4 regions of the Marinomonas algicola genome follow, and region 2 is predicted to be linked to each of the others. Evidence: predicted binding sites of a transcription regulator. Region 2 holds the regulator's gene; each other region holds the start of a gene.
What was found. The regulator sigma-54, encoded in region 2, starts transcription at its own class of promoters, with help from an activator protein. The targets are predictions, from matches to a motif close to TGGCACNNNNNTTGCTNT.

Region 1: glnK (P-II family nitrogen regulator) is a predicted target of sigma-54. The motif match lies at 1,666-1,683, and genes of this name have one in related genera.
Region 3: IEZ33_RS12050 (CmpA/NrtA family ABC transporter substrate-binding protein) is a predicted target of sigma-54. The motif match lies at 4,699-4,716, and genes of this name have one in related genera.
Region 4: IEZ33_RS19440 (amino acid ABC transporter substrate-binding protein) is a predicted target of sigma-54. The motif match lies at 2,186-2,203, and genes of this name have one in related genera.

The regions. Positions count from the first base shown of each region.
Region 1 covers NZ_CP061941.1:725,926-732,181, reverse strand. The annotation lists gene IEZ33_RS03230 (M16 family metallopeptidase) at 1-1,023, opposite strand, end outside; gene IEZ33_RS03225 (accessory factor UbiK family protein) at 1,118-1,354, opposite strand; gene glnK (P-II family nitrogen regulator) at 1,745-2,083, shown strand; gene IEZ33_RS03215 (ammonium transporter) at 2,121-3,383, shown strand; gene IEZ33_RS03210 (carbon-nitrogen hydrolase family protein) at 3,575-5,110, shown strand; gene radA (DNA repair protein RadA) at 5,275-6,256, shown strand, end outside.
Region 2 covers NZ_CP061941.1:1,666,504-1,672,759, forward strand. The annotation lists gene mgtE (magnesium transporter) at 1-902, opposite strand, end outside; gene IEZ33_RS07510 (HPr family phosphocarrier protein) at 927-1,196, opposite strand; gene IEZ33_RS07515 (PTS sugar transporter subunit IIA) at 1,199-1,654, opposite strand; gene IEZ33_RS07520 (RNA polymerase factor sigma-54) at 1,672-3,141, opposite strand; gene lptB (LPS export ABC transporter ATP-binding protein) at 3,216-3,941, opposite strand; gene lptA (lipopolysaccharide transport periplasmic protein LptA) at 3,941-4,456, opposite strand; gene lptC (LPS export ABC transporter periplasmic protein LptC) at 4,431-4,991, opposite strand; gene IEZ33_RS07540 (calcium/sodium antiporter) at 5,026-5,988, opposite strand; gene IEZ33_RS07545 (ATP-binding cassette domain-containing protein) at 6,188-6,256, shown strand, end outside.
Region 3 covers NZ_CP061941.1:2,625,582-2,631,837, reverse strand. The annotation lists gene IEZ33_RS12075 (type I secretion system permease/ATPase) at 1-170, shown strand, start outside; gene IEZ33_RS12070 (HlyD family type I secretion periplasmic adaptor subunit) at 172-1,812, shown strand; gene IEZ33_RS12065 (response regulator transcription factor) at 1,934-2,569, shown strand; gene IEZ33_RS12060 (ANTAR domain-containing response regulator) at 2,790-3,398, shown strand; gene IEZ33_RS12055 (CmpA/NrtA family ABC transporter substrate-binding protein) at 3,398-4,597, shown strand; gene IEZ33_RS12050 (CmpA/NrtA family ABC transporter substrate-binding protein) at 4,941-6,256, shown strand, end outside.
Region 4 covers NZ_CP061941.1:4,225,137-4,231,392, forward strand. The annotation lists gene recG (ATP-dependent DNA helicase RecG) at 1-1,234, shown strand, start outside; gene IEZ33_RS19435 (Lrp/AsnC ligand binding domain-containing protein) at 1,245-1,721, opposite strand; gene IEZ33_RS19440 (amino acid ABC transporter substrate-binding protein) at 2,273-3,295, shown strand; gene IEZ33_RS19445 (amino acid ABC transporter permease) at 3,401-4,576, shown strand; gene IEZ33_RS19450 (amino acid ABC transporter permease) at 4,586-5,689, shown strand; gene IEZ33_RS19455 (amino acid ABC transporter ATP-binding protein) at 5,714-6,256, shown strand, end outside.

The DNA.
Region 1 (6,256 bases), 940 kb from region 2:
GCCTGATTGACTGTTAAAAAACGATTTTTCGAATGTATGGGAACGTGTTACGACATGCTTATTAATCGTTTCATCAGTATAGATAGCAACGCCTGTATTGTTTGCCTTAGGTAAGTCAAAGCGAGATGACTTACCTTTACCCGATGATCTCCAACCTTGAAAGCGCTCTTGAATACGCTGTTTAATTTTATTCCGATCGATATTACCTGTAATGATCAATGTTGCGTTATCGGCACGATAGTGATCTGAATAAAACACCTGAAGCGATTCTGCTGTTGTGTTTTTAATATGCTTTAAAGTGCCAATAGGAAAACGCTTGGAGTAGTAGCTGTCTTCAAGAATGTCATTCACTAATTGCTGAGAAATAGAATCATTATTAGGGTCTCTTAAACGCCACTCTTCAATAATAATGGGCTTTTCTTTTTCAACTTCTTGATAATCAAAATGAGTATTAAACGCAAAGTTACTGAGTAATTCTAACGCTTGAAGGCTTTTAGTTGAGTCGTTCTGCTTAATGGATAAGCTATATTCTGTATGATCGAAATACGTATAGGCATTTGCGTGCTTGCCCATATTCAATCCCAACGCATCTAATTGCTCCTGAATTGGGCGCTCACCTTTGTCATTTAGTTGATTGAAGGCCATATGCTCAACAAAATGAGCGTGGCCAAGCTGATCATCATTTTCTTGTAAACTGCCACTGTGAACCAATAGTCTAAATGTCGCCGAGTCGCTGTTTCTTGGCCATAAAATAATGTCTAAGCCATTATCTAAGGTAAAGGTGTCTATATTTGAATCGTTTTTGGTTACTTTAATGGAGTCTGAATCAGAGTCTGCCGCTATCGTCTCATCGGGTGTTTTCTGTGAGCCGACGCACGCTGTGGTAAAGGCTGGTATTAATAATAACCAACAAAACGCCATCAAATACGATTTTTTTTGAACATAAAATTTAGCGAAGAAAACAAAAAAAAGAGAGCAGCAATACCAAAGTGTATAGTGAAATAGGTGCGAAAAAATAGCCAAAATAGAGTCCTTTCATATTTAAATAGCAATTTAGCCTCCTTCCTAGGATGCGTTTTAATGGATTATATTCACAAAATCCAGTCAGAATCAAGCCTCACTCTTGTTCTAATTGCTTCACTTTTTCTTCTAGTTCAATTAAACGCTGACGGTATTTCGCCAACATGGCCGCTTGTATTTCAAACTCTTCCCGGCTGACCAAATCCATTTTAGACAACGTTGTCTTTACGACCGCCTGTAATTGCAGTTGTACCTCTTCAGCTGGAAGTTTGCTCAACTGAGTAGCGGCTTGCTCTAGACCCGAGCCAAACTGTTTTATAAATTGATCAATCATACTGTCGCCTTTTGATTACGGTCACCTTGGAACGGTTAACAATGTAACGATTCATATTAAGTCTATATTTGTTAGGTAAAGTTTAAACCAAATGGTAGCACAAGCTGAAATGAGATTCGTGTCTGTTTTTTATTTAAAAAGACTATTTTATCGCTTAATTACTAGACAAAAACACAAACGCACAAAAAAAGAGCGCCCAATACCTATTCCTCCCCATGATGCCGCACGAAAAAAGCGCACCGGCCATCCTTTTTTATATCAGAAAGTTCATGAATCGCTAGAACCCTCGTCATTATTGGGCTGCAGATTCTTGGCACAGTCCTTGAATATGAGAGAAACCTAAGAATTACAACGACGACACGCAACAGACTTGTTAAGGAGACTGTAAGTATGAAGCTTATAACAGCGATCATCAAACCATTTAAATTGGATGATGTAAGAGAAGCACTTTCAGAAATTGGAGTGCAGGGTATCACAGTAACAGAAGTTAAAGGGTTCGGACGCCAGAAAGGACATACCGAGCTATATCGTGGCGCTGAATACGTTGTAGATTTCCTACCAAAAGTAAAAATTGAGCTCGCCATTGCTGATGACATGACTGATCAAGTTGTTGAAGCCATTACTGGTGCAGCGAACACAGGCAAAATTGGTGACGGTAAGATCTTTATCGTAAATCTTGAACAAGCGGTTCGAATTCGTACCGGCGAAACAGGTGAAGATGCCGTTTGATACGGTCTCCATTTTATAAGCCTTAGGGGGGCGCAACATGCAAGATCAAATTTTTCATTTACAATATGCCATGGACACATTCTACTTTTTGGTATGTGGTGCATTAGTTATGTGGATGGCAGCAGGATTTGCCATGCTAGAAGCCGGTTTAGTACGCGGCAAAAATACAACAGAAATTTTAACCAAAAACGTCGCTTTGTTTGCCATCTCATGCATCATGTATCTCGTTTGCGGTTATTCCATCATGTACGGTGGTACTTGGTTCTTATCTGGTATTCAAGATGTTGATGTAACGTCGACTTTGGGTGACTTTGCGAGTCGCGAAGATGGCTTCGAAGGCGGCTCTATTTATTCTGGTGCATCTGACTTCTTCTTCCAAGTTGTCTTTGTAGCGACCGCTATGTCTATCGTATCCGGTGCCGTTGCTGAACGTATGAAGCTTTGGTCATTCTTAGCATTTGCCGTTGTCATGACCGCGGTTATCTACCCACTTGAAGGTTCTTGGACTTGGGGTGGAAATGATGTGTTCGGTATGTACAACCTAGGTGACATGGGATTCTCTGACTTCGCAGGTTCAGGTATTGTGCACATGGCAGGTGCCGCGGCGGCTCTAGCAGGTGTTTTGCTACTAGGCGCTCGTAAAGGTAAATACGGTCCTAACGGTGAAGTTCGTGCTATTCCTGGTGCTAATTTACCACTGGCGACACTTGGAACATTCATTTTATGGATGGGTTGGTTCGGCTTTAACGGTGGTTCTGTTTTAAAATTAGGCGATATAGCAAACGCAAACTCTGTTGCCATGGTATTCCTAAACACCAATACAGCGGCAGCAGGTGGCGCGATTGCCGCATTAGCATTAGGTCGTATTTTGTTTGGTAAAGCCGATTTAACAATGCTATTGAACGGCGCTCTTGCTGGTCTAGTCGCGATTACGGCTGAGCCATCGACTCCAACAGCGCTTGGTGCAACCGTAATCGGAGCCATCGGTGGTTTAATCGTTGTTATATCCATTCTGACTCTCGATAAACTCAAAATTGATGATCCAGTAGGTGCCATCTCTGTACACGGTGTTGTTGGTCTTTGGGGTCTATTAGCCGTACCATTCACAAATGACGGCGCAACATTCGGCGGACAAATCGCAGGTGCATTAACTATTTTCCTTTGGGTATTCATAGCAAGCTTAATTGTTTGGTCTGTTATCAAAATGGTTATGGGAGTTCGTGTATCAGAGGAAGAAGAATACGAAGGTGTAGACCTTTCAGAATGTGGTATGGAAGCTTACCCAGAGTTTAAAAAATAGTCCCACACTTATTTCTCAAGTGTAAGGCTGTCTAAGGTAACCCCTCACTTTTGTTAAGTGCAGGGGTTTTCTTTTATACCGCCTTTATTAATCACTATCTGCGCCCCATTGTATTGTTATATGCTGCGTAAAATCACTCAGCCCGCATTCATATGAATGATTAAGATTAATCACCATTTATAGGACGTTTCATGTTAGAAGATCTGCATCTTAAAATTCGTAATATCACTGCTGAAGATTACCCACAGTTAAAAGAATTAATGGATAGCGTGTACGATGATATTGGAGGAGCATGGCCTCTACACACCATAGAAAAACTGATTAAAGACTTTCCTGAAGGTCAAATCTGCTTAATCGATCACGATCAAATTGTCGGTGTTGCCTTATCCTCTCAAGTTGATTATGAACGCTTTAGTAACCCACATACCTATGATGATTTGATCGGGCACAGGGAAACCATACTGAACAACAAGAAAGGCGATGCTATATATGGCCTAGATGTGCTTATTTCCCCAGATTATCGAGGTTACCGTCTGGGCAGACGTTTGTACGAAGCACGAAAGGAGCTCTGTAGACAGCATAATTTACGAGCCATTCTTGCTGGCGGCCGTATTCCAAGTTATTACGAACACATGGATGAAATGACACCGCTGGAATATTTAGAAGCGGTAAAAGAACGTAAAATCTACGATCCGATCTTATCGTTTCAATTATCCAATGATTTTCAAGTCACTCGTTTGTTAAAACAATACATGCCCGAAGATGAAAAGTCTCAAGGTTATGCCACGCTTCTAGAATGGAAGAATATTTTCTTTGAGCCAGAAACGACCGTCATTCAATCTAGAAAAACGCTGGTTCGTGCTGGCGCCATTCAATGGCAAATGCGTGAAGTAGAAAGTGTCGATGAGCTACTTAAGCAAGTTGAGTATTTTATTGATGCCGTGTCAGATTACAAAAGTGACTTTGCGATTTTTCCTGAATTCTTTAATGCGCCCCTGATGGGGTTAAGCCCAGACCAATCGAACCAAACTGAAGCGGTACGTTTTTTAGCCAGCTTTACTGAACGTTTTAAGACGGAAATGTCGCAATTGGCTGTCAGCTATAACATTAACGTTATTACAGGGTCCATGCCTTTATTGGAAGATGAGGTCATGTACAATGTGAGTTACTTATGCCGCCGAGATGGCACGATTGAAGAACAAAGAAAAATTCATATTACCCCCCACGAACGTCGTGATTGGATCATTGAAGGGGGGGACGAATTAAACGTATTTGACACGGATGCTGGACGCGTTGGAATTTTAATTTGTTACGATGTCGAATTCCCCGAGTTAGGCCGATTGTTAGCGGACCAAGACATGGACATTCTGTTTGTGCCTTTCTGGACCGACACGAAAAATGGTTACTTGCGCGTACGACGCTGTGCTCAAGCAAGAGCCATAGAAAATGAGTGCTATGTTGTTATTTGTGGTAGTTGCGGTAACTTACCTCAGGTGGAAAACTTAGACATCCAGTATGCTCAAAGTGCGGTATTCTCACCCTCTGATTTCTCGTACCCCCATGATGCGGTTATGTCAGAAACCACCCCTAACACAGAAATGATCATGTTCTCTGACCTAGATTTAGATAAGTTAAAGCTTACTCGTAGCGAAGGTTCTGTTAATAATCTAAAGGACCGCCGACATGACCTGTATACGCTCGTTCGTAAAAAGGTCGATAAAGCCTAGTATTTTTAAAGAGAACCGACTGTTATTTTGATATTGCCCTACCCGCTTAATTGAGTTTCAATGACTCTTATATGAAATCATTAAGCGGGGATCTTTACCTCACGGCCAATTAAACATCTACTCATACACCATCAACTTACTCATAACATAGTGAAGAAATAAACATGGCAAAGGCTAAGGTTGCTTTCGTCTGTAACGAATGCGGATCAGACTACTCAAAATGGCAAGGGCAGTGTAATGACTGTGGGGCATGGAATTCATTAAGCGAATTTAAAGTCAGCAGCAGTAAAACATCAGCTCGTGTTGCGGTTTCCCAAGATACAAAGTACGCGGGTTATGCGGGCTCTAAAACAGGGATTCAAAATCTCTCAGATATTGATCTAACGGATGTCCCGAGGTTCAGTTCAGGAGCGGGCGAATTCGACCGTGTGTTGGGCGGAGGTCTAGTCCCTGGTGGCGTCGTATTAATTGGTGGCAGCCCAGGAGCAGGCAAAAGTACCCTACTACTACAAACAATGTGTCTGCTTGCACAACAACAAAACGCACTTTATGTCACAGGCGAAGAGTCTCTTCAACAAGTCGCCATGCGGGCTCAGCGTTTGGGTCTGCCGACACAGAACTTAAAAATGTTATCGGAAACCAATGTTGAACGTATTTTAGACGTAGCCCAAGAGTTGCAACCCAAAATCATCGTCATTGATTCCATTCAAGTTATGCATCTTGATGGTGTTGAATCTGCTCCAGGCAGTGTCTCTCAAGTACGTGAAAGTGCCGCCGTATTAACGCGTTTTGCCAAGCAGACACAAACGGCCGTTTTACTTGTTGGTCATGTAACCAAAGACGGCACCCTAGCTGGCCCAAAAGTACTGGAGCACATGGTTGACTGTTCTGTTCTATTAGAAGGTTCTGAAGATTCTCGTTTTAGAACGCTCCGTGGCATGAAAAACCGCTTTGGCGCTGTCAATGAATTGGGTGTATTTGCGATGTTGGAAACAGGCTTAAAAGAAGTCAAAAACCCGAGCTCTATTTTTCTTAACCGCAGTAAGCATCCCGCCGCAGGCAGTTTAGTTATGGTGGTATGGGAAGGAACGCGTCCTTTACTTGTCGAGCTACAAGCCTTGGTAGATGACTCCGCTTTTAGCAACC
Region 2 (6,256 bases):
GAGGCTATGAAAGCCGTAATTAAATTAATACCAAGCCAAACCGCTCGCCTTCTGGTCGTCTTCATGACAGGAGAAAAGGTGTCTTCGTCGTCGTCAAGGCCCGCCATACTCAGCATAGAGTGCTCAGCTTCGTCACGGATAACATCAACAACATCATCTATGGTTATTCGGCCAAGTAACTTTCCACTTTTTTCGTCGATTACTGGCGCTGAAACCAGATCTAACTTTTCAAATACCTGTGCGACTTCTCTGGCTGATGTATTGGATGTTATTACCGTAGTCTCGGTATCCATAATTTCGCGTATAGTAGCGTTTGTATCGGCTACTAATAACTTTGTTAATGGCAGTGTGCCTAAAAAGCGGTCTGAGCGGCTGACAACTAATAAGTTATCAGTCATATCGGGTAGTTTCTTATGTCTTCTGAGGAAACGAAATACAATGTCAACGGTTATATTTGGGCGTATGGTAATTGTATCTGTATTCATTAAGCCACCAGCGGAGTCTTCTGGGTAGCTTAGTAGGGCTTCAACTCGTAATCTATTCTGTGCTGACATGGAGGCCAGCACTTCTTTAACAATTTTTTCTGGTAAGTGTTGTAGCATGTCAGCGAGGTCATCGGTCTCGAATTGCTCTGACACAGCTAAGAGTTGTTTAGTATCCATTTTTTTAAGGAAAGGAATACTAATGTCTTCAGTTAAATATTGAAGGATTTCACCTTCGTTTTTGCTATCAATTAGGTCCCAAAGAAGTTGTCTCTCTTTAGGGGGGGATGACTCTAATAAGCGAGCGACGTCTTGAGCCGGTAACGCGCCATTTAATAAATAGCGTATTTGGGAAGTGGTGCCAGCCTCAAGTGAGGCTGTTACGGCTTTTAGATGTGTTAGCGTCGCTTGCTCTGACATAATGACTTTTCTTAAATTGAAGGTCTATTCACCCTCACCAAAGCGGTTATTAATAAGCTCAATAATGGCTGTTAATGCAAGCTCTTCATCTTCACCATTTGCTTTGATAGTGATTTCAGTACCTTTACCTGCCGCTAACATCATCATGGCCATAATGCTTTTGCCATCTACGTTACGACCATCCTTTTCAATGGTGATATCACAGCTGAATTTAGATGTGGTTTCCACCAGTTTACCTGCCGCTCGTGCATGCAGTCCTAACTTGTTAATTATAGTAATAGATTGTTCTTGCATGTTTATCCTTGTAGCAGTTTTTCAAATGCTGCAAATAGTGATTCATTAGTTTGCGCTTCTCTTAAAGCGTTTAACCCATTGGGTGACTGTGCTAATTGTGCAATTTGAGCAAGTGTCGAGAGATGGGCGTCGCATTCACTTGGCGGTACAATGAGTGCAAAAATCAAATCTATAGGTTTTCTGTCTATAGAGTCAAAATCAATAGAGCTTTCTAACGACATAACTAATATTGCAGCATGATTAGCCGACTCTAATCGACAATGCGGGATAGCGATGCCTTCCCCGATTCCCGTACTACCAAGTTTTTCTCTGGCTAATAGTCCCGCGTAGATTGCATTTTCGTCACAATGTAATCTGTTTGATACCGCACTTGCTATATTTTCCAGTACTCTTTTTTTGCTGATAATCTTCTGTTTTGCCAGAGTCAATTCTGGTTTTAACATAGTAATAAGTGACATGAGTCTTTTATCCAGTATTAAACTAATCGTTTTCTTTCGTTTGAAGGAGGAATGTTCATTGCTTCTCTGTATTTTGCAACCGTTCTCCTTGCTACATTAATCCCTTGTTCTTCTAGAATGGTGGCTAATTTATTGTCACTTAATGGTTTCTTAGCAGGTTCTTCGGCAACAAGTTTTTTTATCATAGCGCGGATTGCTGTGGAAGAGCATTCTCCGCCTGAAGCCGTATTTACATGGCTTGAGAAAAAATATTTTAATTCGAATATTCCTTTCGGTGTATGCATGTATTTTTGCGTGGTCACGCGGGAAATAGTGGATTCGTGCATGCCCACTTCTTCGGCAACATCATGCAATACCATCGGCTTCATTGCTTCCTCGCCTTGCTCGAAAAAGTCTATCTGTTTTTCAACAATACAGCTAGCCACTTTTAGTAGTGTTTCATTGCGGCTTTGTAAACTCTTTATAAACCACTTGGCTTCTTGAAGTGAGTTTTTTATGTATGTTGCGTCCTCAGTATTCTTCAGAGTATTTGCCATTGTTGAATAGGTTTTGTTGATTTTTACTGGCGGTAGAGCGTCGTTGTTTAACTCAACCTGCCATTCACCATTTTTCTTCTTAACTGAGACATCTGGTATAACATAATCTGTGTCATCTGCATCAATTAAACTGCCTGGCCTTGGGTTGAGCTGCTGTATTAAATGAATAACGTCTTTTAATGTATCTTCTTTTAGTTTCGCGCGTCTACAAAGCTGGGAAAAATCTCGGTTACCTAAGAGGTTTAGATAGTGATCAACTACCGTTTTTGTATTTTTATACAAAGGGTGTGTTGAATAGGCTTCAAGTTGAACCAGCAAGCATTCTCGCAAATCAACGGAACATACCCCCACAGGGTCAAAGCGTTGTAGTCTATGTTGAACAGCAACAACTTCGTCTTCTTCTAAATCTTCAATGGTTCCCTGAAGAGAATCCCATATTTCATGCAGTGAGGCACCTAGGTAACCATCTGGTTGAACGCTTTCAATAAAAGAATAGGCAATTTCAATATCTCTGTCTGACATCGTAGTCAGGTTAAGTTGCCATATTAAGTGATCCTGAATGCTCTCAGAAGCGGAATTGCGACTTTCAAAATCAAAATCCCCTTCGAAACCTTGGGATTCAGACACGGCCGCGGAGCTTTGAAAGGTGTCTTCCCATGAGCTATCAATAGAGAGCTCTTCTGGAATACTATCCGTCCATTCAGATTCAATTGTGGCTTCTTCACTTGGCTGAGTTTCTGGCTCCTCTTGCTTTTTTTGTTCAGATTCGTTTGCCGTTGTCTCAGATGAGCTTTGTTCATCGTCAATTTCTAATAGGGGGTTTGACTCAAGAAATTCATGTATTTCTTGTTGTAAATCTATTGTAGAAAGCTGCAATAAGCGAATAGCTTGTTGTAGCTGCGGGGTCATGGTCAGTTGCTGACCCATTTTCAACTGTAGAGACTGCTTCATAGAGAAACGCTTTTTGTTTGATTATGTTGGAACGAGTTATGCATAGTACTCCCTTTTATTGGGAAATTAAAAGATTAAAGGCGGAAGTTCTCACCTAAATAAACCTTTTTTACTTGTTCATTGTTGATAATGGTCTCAGCATCGCCCGAAGCGATGATATGGCCGTTTCCGACAATGTAAGCTTTGTCGCAAATATCAAGGGTTTCCCTTACATTATGGTCTGTAATAAGAACCCCAATGCCGCTTTCTTGTAATTGCCTAATGATTTGTTTTATATCGCCAACAGAGATAGGGTCAACACCTGCAAAAGGTTCGTCTAATAATATAAATTTAGGGTTGGTTGCTAGGGCTCTGGCTATTTCTGCTCGTCGTCGCTCGCCTCCAGAAAGAGCCATGCCTAAATTCTTTCTAATATGAGTAATATGAAATTCTTCGAGAAGTTTTTCAAGTTCTTCTTTACGCTGTGTGTCTGTTAGGTCTTTTCTGGTTTCTAAAATGGCAAGGATATTGTTCTCAACAGACATTTTTCGAAATATAGACGCTTCCTGCGGAAGGTAGCCAATGCCTTTTTGAGCTCTAGAGTGCATGGCCAATGTCGTTACAGGTTCTCCATCAATATATATTTCACCGTTATCATTTTTAACCATGCCTACTATCATATAAAAACAAGTGGTTTTACCTGCTCCATTAGGACCCAGAAGACCAACGGCTTCACCGGACTCGACAGAAAGAGATACGTCAATTACGACAGGTCTTTTTTTATAGCTTTTCGCTAAGTTTTTAGCTTCCAGTAATGCCATTATTTACCTTCTTGTGTTTGCGGTAATAAAGTCATATTTACTCGACCTGAATCATCCCTTCGAGCTGTGAAGGTGCCTTTATCTATCATGTATTGAATGAAGTCAGCATTGATTTCGTCACCTTTAAGCTTTACGTAGCTTTGTCCACTTAATTCAAGCGTAGCGTCGGTTGTTTGATAACGAATTTTATCTCCATGGCTAATTATATGATTCCCATCTTCATCGATTTGTTGGCTGAATTTTGCAGGTGATCCCGTTGCATCCAGTTGGCGAAACTGGTTGGTGTCTGTTGAGCTTGTAACTTTTAGGTAATCGGCTTGAATGAAAATGGAGCCTTGCTTAACAGTGACATTACCTTCGTAAATCGCTATCCCAGAGCCCTGGTCAAAATAGGCCTTGTCAGCCGCAATGTTTAAGGGGCTTTGCAAGTCATTATCCAACGCGTAACTTAGCGTGCTAGAAGTCAGGATGGCGAGCGCTATCAATCTTTTATTTAGCTGTTTTATATTGACCATTTACTTCTCCGCTAAATGCAACAGTTTCGTCATTTATATTTACGCCAATATCAGTGGCTTGGGTTTTGCCTGATTCAGACAATAATGAGGCATTACCAGTAGCAAAAATTTCTTGCTTGGTTTCGCTGTAAAGTATTTTATCCGCGCTTAAATGAACGGTGTTACCAGATTTGCTGGTGTGAACTATCTCACTACGGCCGTATAAATTAATCTCTTTTGTGGAGTCGTTAATCAGTCCTGAATCGCTTTTTGCGACCCAACTGCCACCTTGTTGTGATTCTGACATATTTGGCTGTTGAAGATAAGACTCATTTGCTTCGTTGTAGTGCTTGAGTTCTTTGGCGCTTAATGTTTCGACCTTGTTACCACTTATGTCAAATGCCACTATTTTAAAATCCGTAATAAAATAGTCTGGTGCACTATCAAGTGCTTCGGCTTCAATTAAAGATTGTTTTGGGGTCAGACCCATATAAAATGCCAAGAAGAATAGCAATAGTCCACCTAATAACAGTGGTAAGAGTTGCCATTTTTTCATTTTGTTACCTTGTTTTTCAATTGATTCACGTTACTTAGATAGTGCTCGATTGATAAAGGGTGAATAAATACACTAGGTAGCCAATTATTAGAGGAGCACCAACCCATTTTGGGATTGCCGTTCGTTTTTTAGAATTAAAAAATACGATTAACAAACAAAATAGCATCGTCAAACCAAGAACCCATACGTAATCACGGTAAAAAACATTGCTTTCAATGAAGCTTGGGGCCAGTAATGCAGGTAAGGGAAGTACTGTGGCTAAATTAAAAAGATTCGACCCTAAAATATTACCAATAGCCATGTCATGATGGCCTTTCTTTACGCTCGTTATTGAGGCCGCTAACTCAGGTAGGCTGGTACCTATTGCCACAATAGTCAGTCCAATCAGCAGTTCGCTGACACCAAAAAATTGAGCGATACCAATGGCACCCCAAACAAGCAGTTTTGAGCTGCCGATTAAAGCAATCAAGCCAAGAATAGCGATCAGAAGAGATTTTCCTAGACTTGCTGTCTCGGCGTCTGGTAATTCTTCGCTCAGCTCTTCTTCTAAGTTTTTACTGCCACGTAGCAATAAGGTTAGCACGACAATAAAAGCGATAACTAAAATGACACCATCTGAAATGCTTAGGTGTAGATCGTAAAGTAGAGCGCCAACCAGTAAGGTGATGAACATTAACAAGGGCACCTCTTTGGTAGATAGCCCTTGTTTAATTGAAATGGCGCTTATAAAAAGTGTTGAGCCAAAAACTAAAGCAATATTGGCGATATTAGAGCCTAGTACATTGCCTATTGCTATTTCTGGGGCACCATCAAGTGAGGCGATTGCTGAAACCACCATTTCAGGTGCGGATGTTCCTAATGCGATAAGAGTTAGGCCAATGATGATAGGGCTAATGTTAAGTTTTTCAGCCACTAGAGCTGAATGTTCAATGAACTTGTCTGAACTTATAACCAGTATTATTAAGCCAGAGATTAGTGCGGCAATAAAAAGTAGCATTTAGTGTTTAACTCTCAGTTTTCGTAAGGAGTGTTATTTAATGAAGTTTATGAAGTAAATTCAAGACTTAACCGATGTTTATGTCGAGATAAATCCTTTCTATTTGCATTCTCTTTAACTTATGACGATGGTAGTATCGCAATACTGAGTTTGAGAGAAGGAAAGGTCTTTGTCAGAATTCTATGTAGATATCCAAGGTATGAGTTTTTCTCGAGGCAACAGAGAAATCTATAAAAATGTTTCCATACAAATCCCCAAAGGCAAAATT
Region 3 (6,256 bases), 960 kb from region 2:
GTTTGATGGATGCTTGTAAAGATAAAACACTAATTTTAATTACCCACAAAGCCTCTATGCTTGATATGGTTGATCGTCTCATTGTTATGGATAATGGGCGTTTGATTGCAGATGGGCCAAAAGAGCAAGTTCATGAAGCGCTTCGCCAAGGCAAATTGAAGGTAAGTTAATATGAGTTATCAGCTAGATAAAAATAAACCTTTATTTGTATTGCTAAAAGAAAAGATGGGGCATTTATTTACTTTCTTATCTCTTTATCTAAAAGTTAAAAGGAAAAATATGCGTTCATTTTTTAAAAGAAAAATTCAGTATTGGTTATTTCTTTTACCTGATGATATTCAGCCGTTTTTTACCGACTTTACAAAACAAAAGAAATGTTTATATTCTTCTCTGGAAAAGACAATTAGTCGCCTGATTTCTGTAGTGAAAGGAAAGGTAAAACAGCCATTTCGTGTTCTCGAAGACCCACCAAGTAATAAAAATGAAGAGCTTAATAAGATTGAGCAAGTTGATTTAGATTATCTCTCTAACAGGAATGCGGCCATAATGCTACGTTCTCCAAGAGGAGGAAGAATCATTCTATGGAGTATTTTTGTATTTGTTTTTTGTGGGCTTTTATGGGCTCATTATACCGAGCTTGATGAGGTAACTGTTGGTCAAGGTAAGGTGATACCTTCTAGTCAAGTCCAGATAGTACAAAACCTTGAGGGTGGTATTTTAAAAGAGATTCATATTGAAGTGGGTCAAACTGTAGAAAAGAATCAACTTCTAATGACGATCGAAAATACAGAGGCCTTATCATCTCTGAGGGAAAGGCAAGCTGAATATGTGGGTCTCTTGGTACGTGCCGCTAGGCTATCCGCTGAAGCGACAGGAGAAAGACCAAATTTTGACGAATCAACTCGGATAAATTACCCAAATGTAGTTATGCGCGAAATGTCATTGTATGAAAATAGAAGGGAATCTTTACGTGCTAATCAAACGGTATTTCAGCAACAAGTCTTGCAGAAAGAACAAGAAGTTATAGAACTAGAAGCGAAGTTAAATAACCTGATTACAAGTTTCGAATTAGCAAATGAAGAACTACGATTGACACGACCAGCCTTTAATGAAGGTGCGGTCTCTAAAGTTGAATTGTTACAGTTAGAGCGTCAAGTGAACCAGATGAGAGGTGATATGAAGGCGACGCAGCTTGCATTACCTCGAGCAGAATCGGCTTTAATTGAAGCGAAAACCAAGTTGATCGAGAGCGATGCTAAGTATCGAGCTGAAGCTCAGGAAGATCTTACGGGTGTAAGAAGTAAACTGGATCAAATTGCCGAAGTGAATGTGTCTCTGGAAGATAAAGTTCAAAGGACGCAAGTTCGATCTCAAGTAAAAGGGATTGTTAAGCAATTGCAAATCAATACTGTTGGCGGTGTTATTAAGCCAGGTCAAAGTTTAATGGAGATTGTACCGCTTGAGGATTCATTATTGATTGAATCTAAAATTCGACCAGAAGATATTGGTTTTATTAAACCGGGTTTGAATGCGGTCGTTAAATTATCGGCCTATGATTTTGCTATTTATGGAGGGCTTCAGGGAGAGGTTGAAAATATTACGGCAGATACTATTTTAGATGAAGAAGGTAATAGTTTTTATATTGTTCGTATCAGAACAGATAAAAACTTTTTAGGCACAGATTTAGTTCCTCTTCCTATTATTCCGGGAATGCAAGCAACCGTTGATGTGTTAACTGGTAAAAAGAGCTTGTTGGATTATTTACTCAAACCAATTTTAAAAGCCCAGCAAAATGCGTTAAGGGAAAGGTAGTTATAAAAACTTACACAGATAATTGATTTTATTACGAAACATTACAGACACTATTGTAATAATTTGTAAAAATCACTCATTATGATTTATGATATCGAGGACGATTTTGAAGATACTTTGTTTGAATATAAATGAATCTGTATGGAAACATTGGCTAACCGTTGCTCCTTCTGATAAGTCGCTTGTAAGGGTGCTATCAATGGATGAACTAAAGCGCTTATTAGATGAAAGTAAACCAGATAACGTTGAGTATTGTTTCATATATTTGGACCATGAACATTTTCATCAAATGATAGAGAGCGCTATTACTTTACGACGCGAGTACCCTAGTTTAAAAATCATTACATTCCCTAACAAGCCAAGCCAAACGGCCGGTTTGAGACTGTTGTCTCAGGGTATTAATGGGCAATGCAGTCCTTATATAGGAAAAAAGCAGCTAGAAACGGTTTTATCCGTTGTTGCTATGGGGGAGATTTGGGTCGGTAAATCCTTCATTGATCAACTGATTACGGCTAATTCGATGGATATTAATATCGACGACTTGGCTTCTCAAGAGTCGTTCGAGTTATTGTCTGCAAAAGAGCGCGAAGTGGCTGTCTATATAAGCAAAGGGTTAAGTAATAAACAAATAGCGTCTGAAATGTCGATTAGTGATCGAACGGTAAAGTCACATATGACAAACATATTCAAAAAAACCAATATAAAAGACAGATTAGGCCTGTCTATCTTGGTGCAGAAAGTCCATACAGTGCATTAATCCGATGCGCTGTTTTTTTTGTATCTAGTCAAATACCCACGGCCATTTATTCGTTCAATAAATCATACCATCTTCTTGTTAGCATTTAATATTATGTTTAAAGCATTCTACTATATTAAATGGAATCATCCGTTTATTTTCTTCTTTCTGCCTTTAATGTTTAGGAATAGGCGTGCAATTTGCTTAGTTGATAGGTTATTCCTTTTAGGCAATTTATACGATGCATCAAAAAACATCACACTCTCCTTTAACGGTTATGTTGGTTGATAATGAGCCTGCGAGAGCGGCTATTGTTGAGCAGGCTTTAATTGATAACGGTTATAAAGTGATTCGGAGATTGGAAAATACCCAGCACCTTACTCAAGCTGTTCAGGAAAGTCTTCCTGACATGATCATCATTGATATTGAGTCTCCTGATAGAGACATGCTCGAAAACATGTCTCAATTAACAAAAAATAACCCTCGTCCAATTGTCATGTTTGCTGAAGAAGATAAGTCAGCCTCTATGGAGGCGGCTATTCGGGCTGGCGTGAGTGCTTATGTCGTTGATGGCATGCAACCAAATCGCTTTAAGCCTATTCTGCAAGTCGCCATTGCTCGGTTCCGTGAATTTCAAGCCTTAAAGTTGGAATTAGAAACCGTTAAAACACAATTAGAAGATCGTAAGTTAATTGATAAAGCGAAAGGGTTGATTATGAAACATCAAGGCTGTGATGAAGCCGCTGCTTATACAGCATTAAGAAAATTAGCTATGGATAGAAGCCAACGTATGTCTGAAGTCGCTCTTAATGTAATCTCCGTAATGGATCTCATTGGAGGTGGAAAATAATGTCGACCCTTGATCGTTTGATACCAATAAATGCCCCCTCTGATGCGGATGTCTCTTTGGGTTTTATTCCATTAATTGATAGCGCACCTTTTGTGATTGCTAAAGAAAAAGGCTTTTTTGAAAAAGAAGGCGTGAATGTTGTACTTTCAAAAGAGGCGTCTTGGGCGAGTATAAGGGATAAAGTTGCGTTTAATCTTCTCCAAGGAGCCCATATGTTGGCCTCCATGCCGCTCGCCTCGGGGCTTGGTGTCGGCTCCGCAAAAGTAAACATACAGACAAGTTTTACTGTCAGTCAAAATGGTAATGGCATTACAGTTTCAAATGAGTTGTATCAATTAATGAGCACTGAGACCAACAATTCTAACGAGATAAGAAATGGCAAAGCACTTAAGTCCGTTATGGCTAAAAAAGGTAAACATGAAAAACCACTGAAATTTGCCATGGTGTATCCATATTCTTCTCACCATTACCAATTACGAGATTGGCTTAGTCGTGCGAATATTGACCCGGACAAAGACGTTGAGCTTATCGTTGTTCCGCCGACAAAAATGATTGACTTCCTTAAGAATAGCGCTATTGATGGATACTGTGTTGGAGAGCCATGGAACAGTCTTGCTGTAGAGCAGGGTATTGGTCATATGATAGTGACTGGGTATGAAATTTGGGGCAATACACCGGAAAAGGTATTAGGTGTAAACCAAAACTGGGCCAATGCAAACTCAGAGCAACATGATGCATTAATTCGAGCGTTAAACACGGCATGTGAGTGGGTGGACGATGCCGCCAATCTTGAAGAGTTATTATCTGTGCTCAGCCATCCAGATTATTTAAATTGCCCTGCAGAGCAATTAAGGTATGGCTTTAGTGCGATTAAACCTTCAGGGCAATTTGATTGGCCAATGGAAGCGTACCAAAAATTTTCTAGCGATAAGATTAATCGCCCTAATACTGATTATGCCTTATGGCTTTTAGGACAGATGAACCGCTGGGGGCAATTGCCGGCTGTCTCTTCTCTATTGGACTTTGCTATCAATACCTTTGATGACAGGGTTTATTGTCGCGCCTTGAATATAAATCAACCGTGCAAACCTTATTCACTAACCGGGCTTTTGTCAGAGAGTGACTGGTTAAAAGGCGTAGCAGAAGATAAAATTCGTATTCATCCAGATGGTATAGAATTTGGTTTTGACTACTTATAAATGTTAAATAGCAGTGCATGCGTGTTCTAAATAGAGGCATTTAAGGTAGGTATTCTATTTCATAATAGATAAATTTATTTAAAATCAATGGCTTATTTTTTTGGCATGGTTAATGCTTTTAATTAAGTAATGAAAATTAACAAATGAGTCAATGTAGATTCATTGAAGAATGGCAAAGGCGCCTGTACAGCAAGTTTATCTTGTTGTGCATGCGCCTTTTTTTTGTGTCTTTTTTTATTGCTAACGTTTCAGGTGGGAAGTGATTATGAATTGTTTTGTAGAGAAAAAACGAGTTTTGACAAAAATCCAGCAATCAGTAGGTAAGATTCGTAGCGTACTGTGGATGAGCAGTGTCGTAATAGGGACGACTATTTCTAGTAATCTTGTTTTTGCTGAAATTGGTGAGCCTGAGAAAGAAGATCTTACCTTCGGTTTCATTAAATTAACCGACATGGCGCCTTTGGCGATTGCTTATGAAAAAGGCTATTTTGAAGATGAGGGACTGTACGTCACACTTGAGGCTCAAGCAAACTGGAAAGTGTTATTAGATCGAGTAATTGATGGGCAGTTAGATGGAGCGCACATGCTGGCAGGTCAACCTCTTGGCGCAACCATCGGATATGGAACAGAAGCCCATATTGTTACGGCATTCAGTATGGACTTGAACGGTAATGCCATTACTGTCTCTAATGATGTCTGGTCAAAAATGAAACAAAACATTCCACATGATAGTGACGGAAAGCCGGTTCACCCAATTCGTGCTAGTTCACTTAAGCCTGTTATTGATGAATTAAAAGCGGAGGGTAAGCCATTTAATATGGGAATGGTGTTCCCAGTCTCGACACACAACTATGAATTACGTTATTGGTTAGCTGCTGGGGGGATTCATCCTGGATATTATGCACCGTCAAAAGGTGATGTGAGTGGCCAAATAAATGCCGATGCCTTTCTTTCTGTTACGCCTCCACCTCAAATGCCATCAACGATGGAAGCTGGCACTATCCATGGATATTGTGTTGGCGAGCCATGGAATCAACAGGCTGTGTTTAAAGGGATTGGTGTTCCTGTTATTACCGATTATGAAATTTGGAAAAACAATCCCGAAAAAGTGTTTGGCGTCAGCCATAGTTGGGCGGAAGAGAATCCAAATACGCATATTCGAGTCGTAAAAGCGATGATTCGAGCGGCCAAATGGCTTGATGAAGAGAACAATGCTAACCGTCCTGAAGCCGTTAAAATCTTATCAAAAAGCCAGTACGTTGGTGCAGACTACGATGTGATTGCCAACAGTATGACTGGAACGTTTGAATACGAGAAAGGTGATAAGCGTGATATCCCAGACTTTAATGTCTTCTTTCGTCACAACGCCACGTACCCCTATTACAGTGATGCGATCTGGTATCTAACTCAAATGCGCCGTTGGGGACAAATCGATCAATTTAAGCCAGATTCCTGGTACTTAGATATCGCTAAAAAAGTCTACCGCCCTGATATTTATTCCATTGCTGTTAATGAATTAATAACGGACGGCGTGGTAGAAGCGGCGGATTTTCCTGATTTAGAGAGTGAAACAGGCTTTAAGCCACCGCAAACAGAATTTATAGACGGTGTTACTTATGATGGCCGCTTTCCTAATAAATACCTTGATAGTTTTTCAAT
Region 4 (6,256 bases), 1.8 Mb from region 2:
AGATGTGTCGTCTGGCCATCCAATGCTTAGGTTAGTTCAGGGCGATGTCGGCTCAGGTAAAACACTGGTTGCAGCGATGTCTGCCGCCACCTTTATACAAAAGGGGCTGCAAGTCGCCATTATGGCGCCAACAGAAATTTTGGCAGAACAGCATTTTAACAATTTCAAACAATGGTTTGAACCTCTGGATATCGAAGTGGCCTGGCTGGTTGGTAAATTAAAAGGCAACGCACGTATTTCACAACTAGAACGTATTGCAAACGGCACAGCATTAATCGTGGTTGGCACTCATGCTTTATTTCAAGAAAGTGTCCAGTTTAAAAACTTATCATTGGCGATTATAGATGAACAGCATAGGTTTGGTGTCCATCAGCGAATGGCATTAAGAGAAAAAGGGGTTGACGGTCTATTACAACCTCATCAGTTAATTATGACGGCGACACCGATCCCGCGAACCTTAGCCATGTCGGCTTATGCGGACCTTGATTGCTCGGTCATTGATGAGTTGCCTCCTGGAAGAACCCCTGTCACAACCATTGTTGTCTCAGATAAAAGGCGTAATGAGGTCATTGAACGAGTTAGAGCGGCCTGTAACGAAGGCAAACAAGCTTATTGGGTTTGTACGTTAGTTGAAGAGTCAGAAGCGCTGCAATGTCAAGCCGCTGAAGAGACGGCTGTTATGCTTTCAGACTCTCTGGCAGGCATTAAAATAGGACTGATACATGGACGATTAAAGGCCCCAGAAAAAGCCGCCATCATGCAAGAATTCAAGCAAGGAGACAGTCAACTCTTGGTGGCTACAACGGTTATCGAAGTAGGTGTCGATGTACCTAATGCAAGTCTAATGGTGATAGAAAACCCGGAGCGATTAGGTTTAGCACAATTACACCAACTTAGAGGCCGAGTCGGTCGAGGACAAGCGGCGAGTCACTGCGTACTCTTATATAAAACCCCATTAAGCCAGCACGGAAAAGTTCGTTTAGGCATTATAAGAGAAACGTCAGATGGGTTTAAAATAGCGGAAAAAGACTTAGAAATACGCGGGCCAGGAGAGCTATTAGGCTCACGACAAACGGGGTTAATGGAATTTAAAGTAGCCGACTTACAACGAGACAAAGCGATGTTAGAGCAAGTACAAAGTGCCGCCCTACTGATGTATCAATCACATCATGAACATATAGAGCCTTTATTGTCTCGTTGGCTACCTATTCAGCAAGATTACTTAAATGTTTAACCCTAAAATATTATCGAATATTCACTACTGTCGTATTTTTCACTTCTTCCATAGCCACATAAGTTCTTGATTCCCTTACATGTGGCAAAATTAGCAATGTCTCCCCCAGTAAAAGTCGATAGGCTTCAACATCTGAAACTCGCGCCTTCAATAGGTACTCAAAGTCCCCTGCAATAAGATGGCATTCTAATACTTCAGGAATCTTACTGACAGCCTCTTTGAATTCATTAAATCCTTCGGGAGACGTTGTTTTTAGTCGAATTTCGACAAAAACAAGTAGGCCCGCTTCTACTTTACGCGGGTTAACCAGAGCACAATACCCCGTAATATAACCATTACGTTCTAGTCTTCGAACACGCTCTAAACAAGGTGTAGCGCTCAAACCAACACGACTGGCTAATTCAACATTAGAAAGTCGCCCATTAATTTGAAGCTCTCGAAGAATTTTTTTATCAAGCCGATCTAGCGGCTTTAAAGAATTATCCATCGATAATAGATCTCCTTACAACAAATAAGGTTAAACTGACACTTAAGTATATTGCGAGCACTGGAAATGGAAAGCCCAAAATGAGTCAGTGTAAAATAATCAAAGAAAATATCGCTTTATTTGGCTTTTGTGCACCAAAATAAAACAACCCTTATGAGGGATGCGCTAAAGAAATTGCCATTAAATACACTTTTGATCTACAGAATTGCAATTTAGATAGACACTTTACACTATTTATAAAGAAACTAAGACATAGTTTTCTTTAAAGATTTTTTTTCAAGTGATTATATTTATAAATCAATAGATCACTATTTAGTCAAGTCTTACTTTAAATATCAAAAATGCACCACTAAAAACGCATTTTTCTCTTGACTACAGCGGCTGAACAGTCATTCTATATAGCAAGTGGAGATATTCACAGGATAATCCGCTGAAAAAATACAACAAAAAGAATAACAAAATGTTGGCACATGCTTTGCTTTATTAAAGTTTGAACGAAATATAAATTTTGTGAATGTTAACAATAAAAGAATGCCCTGGGAGGCTCAATAATGAAATCGAATGTAAGTAAGTTACTTTCAACTGCCGCAATTGCCGTTACAGTTAGTGCTGGAGCAACGGCAGGAACATTAGATGATGTAAAAGCAAAAGGCTTTATTCAGTGTGGAGTAAGCCAAGGAGTTCCAGGTTTCTCAAATGCGGATGAAAAAGGTGAATGGGCGGGTATTGATGTCGATTCATGCCGTGCTGCCGCTGCCGCTATTTTTGGTGATTCCACTAAAGTTAAATTCACTCCTCTTTCTGCAAAAGAACGTTTTACCGCATTACAATCAGGTGAAATTGATATTCTTTCTCGTAACACAACTTGGACTTACACTCGTGACTCGTCTTTGGGTCTGGACTTCACCGCTGTAAACTTCTATGACGGTCAAGGTTTCATGGTTCGTAAAGACCTAGGTGTTGAATCAGCTAATGACCTTGATGGTGCAACCGTTTGTACAGAGCAAGGTACAACAACTGAGTTAAACATGGCTGACTTCTTCCGTAAACACGGTCTATCTTATGTTCCTGTTATCGTTCAGAAAGCAGATGAAGCATTAGCCGCTTACGCATCTGGCCGTTGTGATGTATTCACAACGGATAAATCAGGCCTTGCCGCTCACCGTTCAAAACTTGCAGATCCAAGTGCTCACGTGATTCTTCCTGAAACGATCTCTAAAGAGCCTCTAGGCCCAGTAGTTCGTCACGGTGACAACCAATGGAAAGACATTGTAACTTGGTCTATCTTTGTTCAAGTTAACGCAGAAGAAATGGGCATCTCGTCTGAGAATGTTGCTAAAATTAAAACAGATACAAAAGATCCAGGCATCCGTCGTCTTCTAGGCGCTGAAGGTAATATGGGTGAGCAACTAGGTCTTTCTGCAAGCTGGGCTTATGACATTATTGCTCAAGTCGGCAACTATGGTGAAAGCTTCGAAAATAACGTAGGTCCTAACACAGCGGTAGGCTTACCTCGTGGCGTGAACAACCTATGGACTGAAGGCGGTGTTATGTACGCACCACCAGTTCGTTAATATTTGCTAATTTTTGCAAATACCATGGTATCGCACAGCTACAATTCAGTAGCTGTGCATCTCCCTCCTTTCCATCTGACGAGCAATTCTTTTGCCTGAAACGAGATGAGCGATAAAACTTCGACTAATAATAATAGCTTTTTTAATGATGCTGGCAATCGCGCCCTCATCTTTCAAATAGCGCTTTTAGCCTTGGTGGTTTTTGTAGGTTATTACCTATTCAGCAACCTTCAAGCTAACTTGGAGAACCGAGGAATATCAACAGGTTTTACCTTCTTAAATGAACCTGCCGGATTCCCAGTTCTAATTCACTTAATTGAATATACTGAAGCAGACACCTATGGTCGCGCTTTTATTGTGGCTTTGCTTAATACCTTCGTAATTTCCTTTATAGGTATTTTCTTCGCGACAATCATTGGCATAATCATGGGGTTAGCGAGATTATCAAAGAACTGGTTAGTCTCTCGATTGGCAACGGTATACATAGAAACTCTGCGTAATATTCCTTTACTACTGCAAATGTTCTTCTGGTATTTCGCCGTTCTGTCAACGCTACCCTCACCTAGAAACAGTATTTTGTTTGGTGACTTTATGCTCAATAAACGTGGCATATACTCACCCAACCCGATCTTTCAAGATGGTTTTGGTTTGGTTATTTTTGGCTTTATTGCGTCTATTATTGCCTCTATTGCATTGGTTATTTGGGCTAAAAAGCGCCAGACAAGAACTGGATTATGGTTTCCTGCGTATTGGGGCTCTTTAGGGATCATTATTGTAATGACCTTGGCTTTTTATTTTATGGCAGGTTCACCTATTGAGTTTGATCTACCTGCAAAAAGCCGTTTCAACATCACTGGGGGCATGGTACTTCCACCTGAGTTTGTGGCCGTTCTGATTGCTCTATCAACTTACACTGGGTCTTTCATTGCCGAGATCGTACGTGCGGGCATTTTATCGGTGAACTGGGGACAAACCGAAGCCGCCAGATCTTTAGGCCTAGCAGACAGTCTAACTCAACGTATGATTGTGTTACCTCAAGCATTACGAGTGATTATTCCACCACTCACCAGTCAATATCTCAACTTGGCGAAAAACTCTTCTTTAGGTGCGGCTATTGCTTACCCTGAATTAGTGGCCGTAGTGATGGGGACAACGCTAAACCAAACAGGTCAAGCAATTGAAACGATTGGTTTATGTATGTTGGTATACGGTTCATTGAGTTTATCTATCTCGTTCTTTATGAACTGGTATAACAAGAAAATGTCATTAACTGAACGATAAGAGGCGAATATGGCGATTATATTTAAACCTTCTCCAAGCCTACCACCTCCAATTAATTCAGTAGGTGCTGTGGCATGGGTAAGACAAAATTTACTATCCTCTCCACTGAATGTGTTTTTAACCTTATTCAGTGCGTACATTCTGTATTTGTTAGTGCCGCCTGTTATCCAATGGGGCATCATTGATGCCACTTGGACTGGGTCAAGCAGTCAAGCATGTAAAGCCGATACAGGCGCTTGCTGGGCATTTGTAGGGGCGTATTTTGAACAGTTCATCTATGGCTTATATCCAAGTGAAGAAGTTTGGCGAATCAATTTAGCCGTCATTCTATTGGTGTTAATGGTGGCCAGTTTTGCACTGAAAGGGATCAATAAACTATACCTTTCCATTGCGATTCTAGTTGTGTACCCGGTTGTTGCTTACTTTATGTTTGCTGGCGGTGTTTTTGGTCTTGCAATCGTTGAAACATCTAAATGGGGCGGACTATTCTTAACCACTCTACTTGGTGTTGTTGGTATCGTGGCTTCCTTTCCATTAGGGGTATTATTAGCTCTTGGTCGACGTTCAAATTTACCAATAGCTAAGTCAGTTTGTATTGTGTTCATTGAAACGGTACGTGCTGTTCCTCTAATCACTATCATGTTTATGGCATCTGTTATGATTCCATTGTTCTTACCAGAAGGTTTGAACTTTGATAAATTGATGCGTGTCATTATTGGTATCACCCTATTCTCCGCGGCTTACATGGCTGAGGTTATTCGTGGTGGCTTACAAGCCATTCCAAAAGGGCAATATGAAGCAGCGGACGCAATGGGGTTAACCTATTGGCAGTCTATGGTTTTGGTTATTTTGCCTCAAGCGCTTAAGTTAGTAATTCCTGGTATCGTAAACACCTTTATTGGGTTATTTAAAGATACTACGTTAGTTTACATCGTCGGTATGTTTGATTTATTAGGAAGGATTCAAGCCGCTACTCACGATTCAAACTGGTTAGGTACAAGTGTTGAAGGCTATGCATTCGCTGGTTTCGTTTATTGGGCTTTCTGTTTTGGTATGTCCCGATATTCTATGGCGATAGAACGCAAATTAGAAACCGGACACAAGCGAAACTAGACTATTTTTTTGAGGCCTATAAAAATGACTGAACGCAATATGGCACTGGCTCAACTAGAGCAGGGCGAAAAAACAATTATAGAGTTTAACGATGTTAATAAATGGTACGGTGATTTTCACGTCCTAAAGAACATCAACTTCAGTGTAAAATCAGGTGAGCGTATCGTTGTTTGCGGTCCTTCTGGTTCCGGTAAATCGACAATGACTCGTTGTATTAACCGTCTAGAAGAGCATCAAAAAGGCGATATTATTGTTGATGGTATTACCATGAATGATAACTTGAAAAACATTGAAGCCATTCGTAAAGATGTCGGTATGGTGTTTCAACACTTTAACCTTTTCCCGCATCTTACTATTTTGGAAAATTTAACTTTGGCGCCAATTTGGGTTCGTAAGACACCTAAAAAAGAAGCTGAAGAAATCGCGATGCATTATCTTGAACGCGTTAAAATAGCGAACCAAGCGGCTAAATTTCCAGGTCAACTATCTGGTGGTCAGCAGCAACGTGTTGCTATTGCACGCGGCCTTTGTATGAAGCCTCGCATTATGCTATTTGATGAACCAACA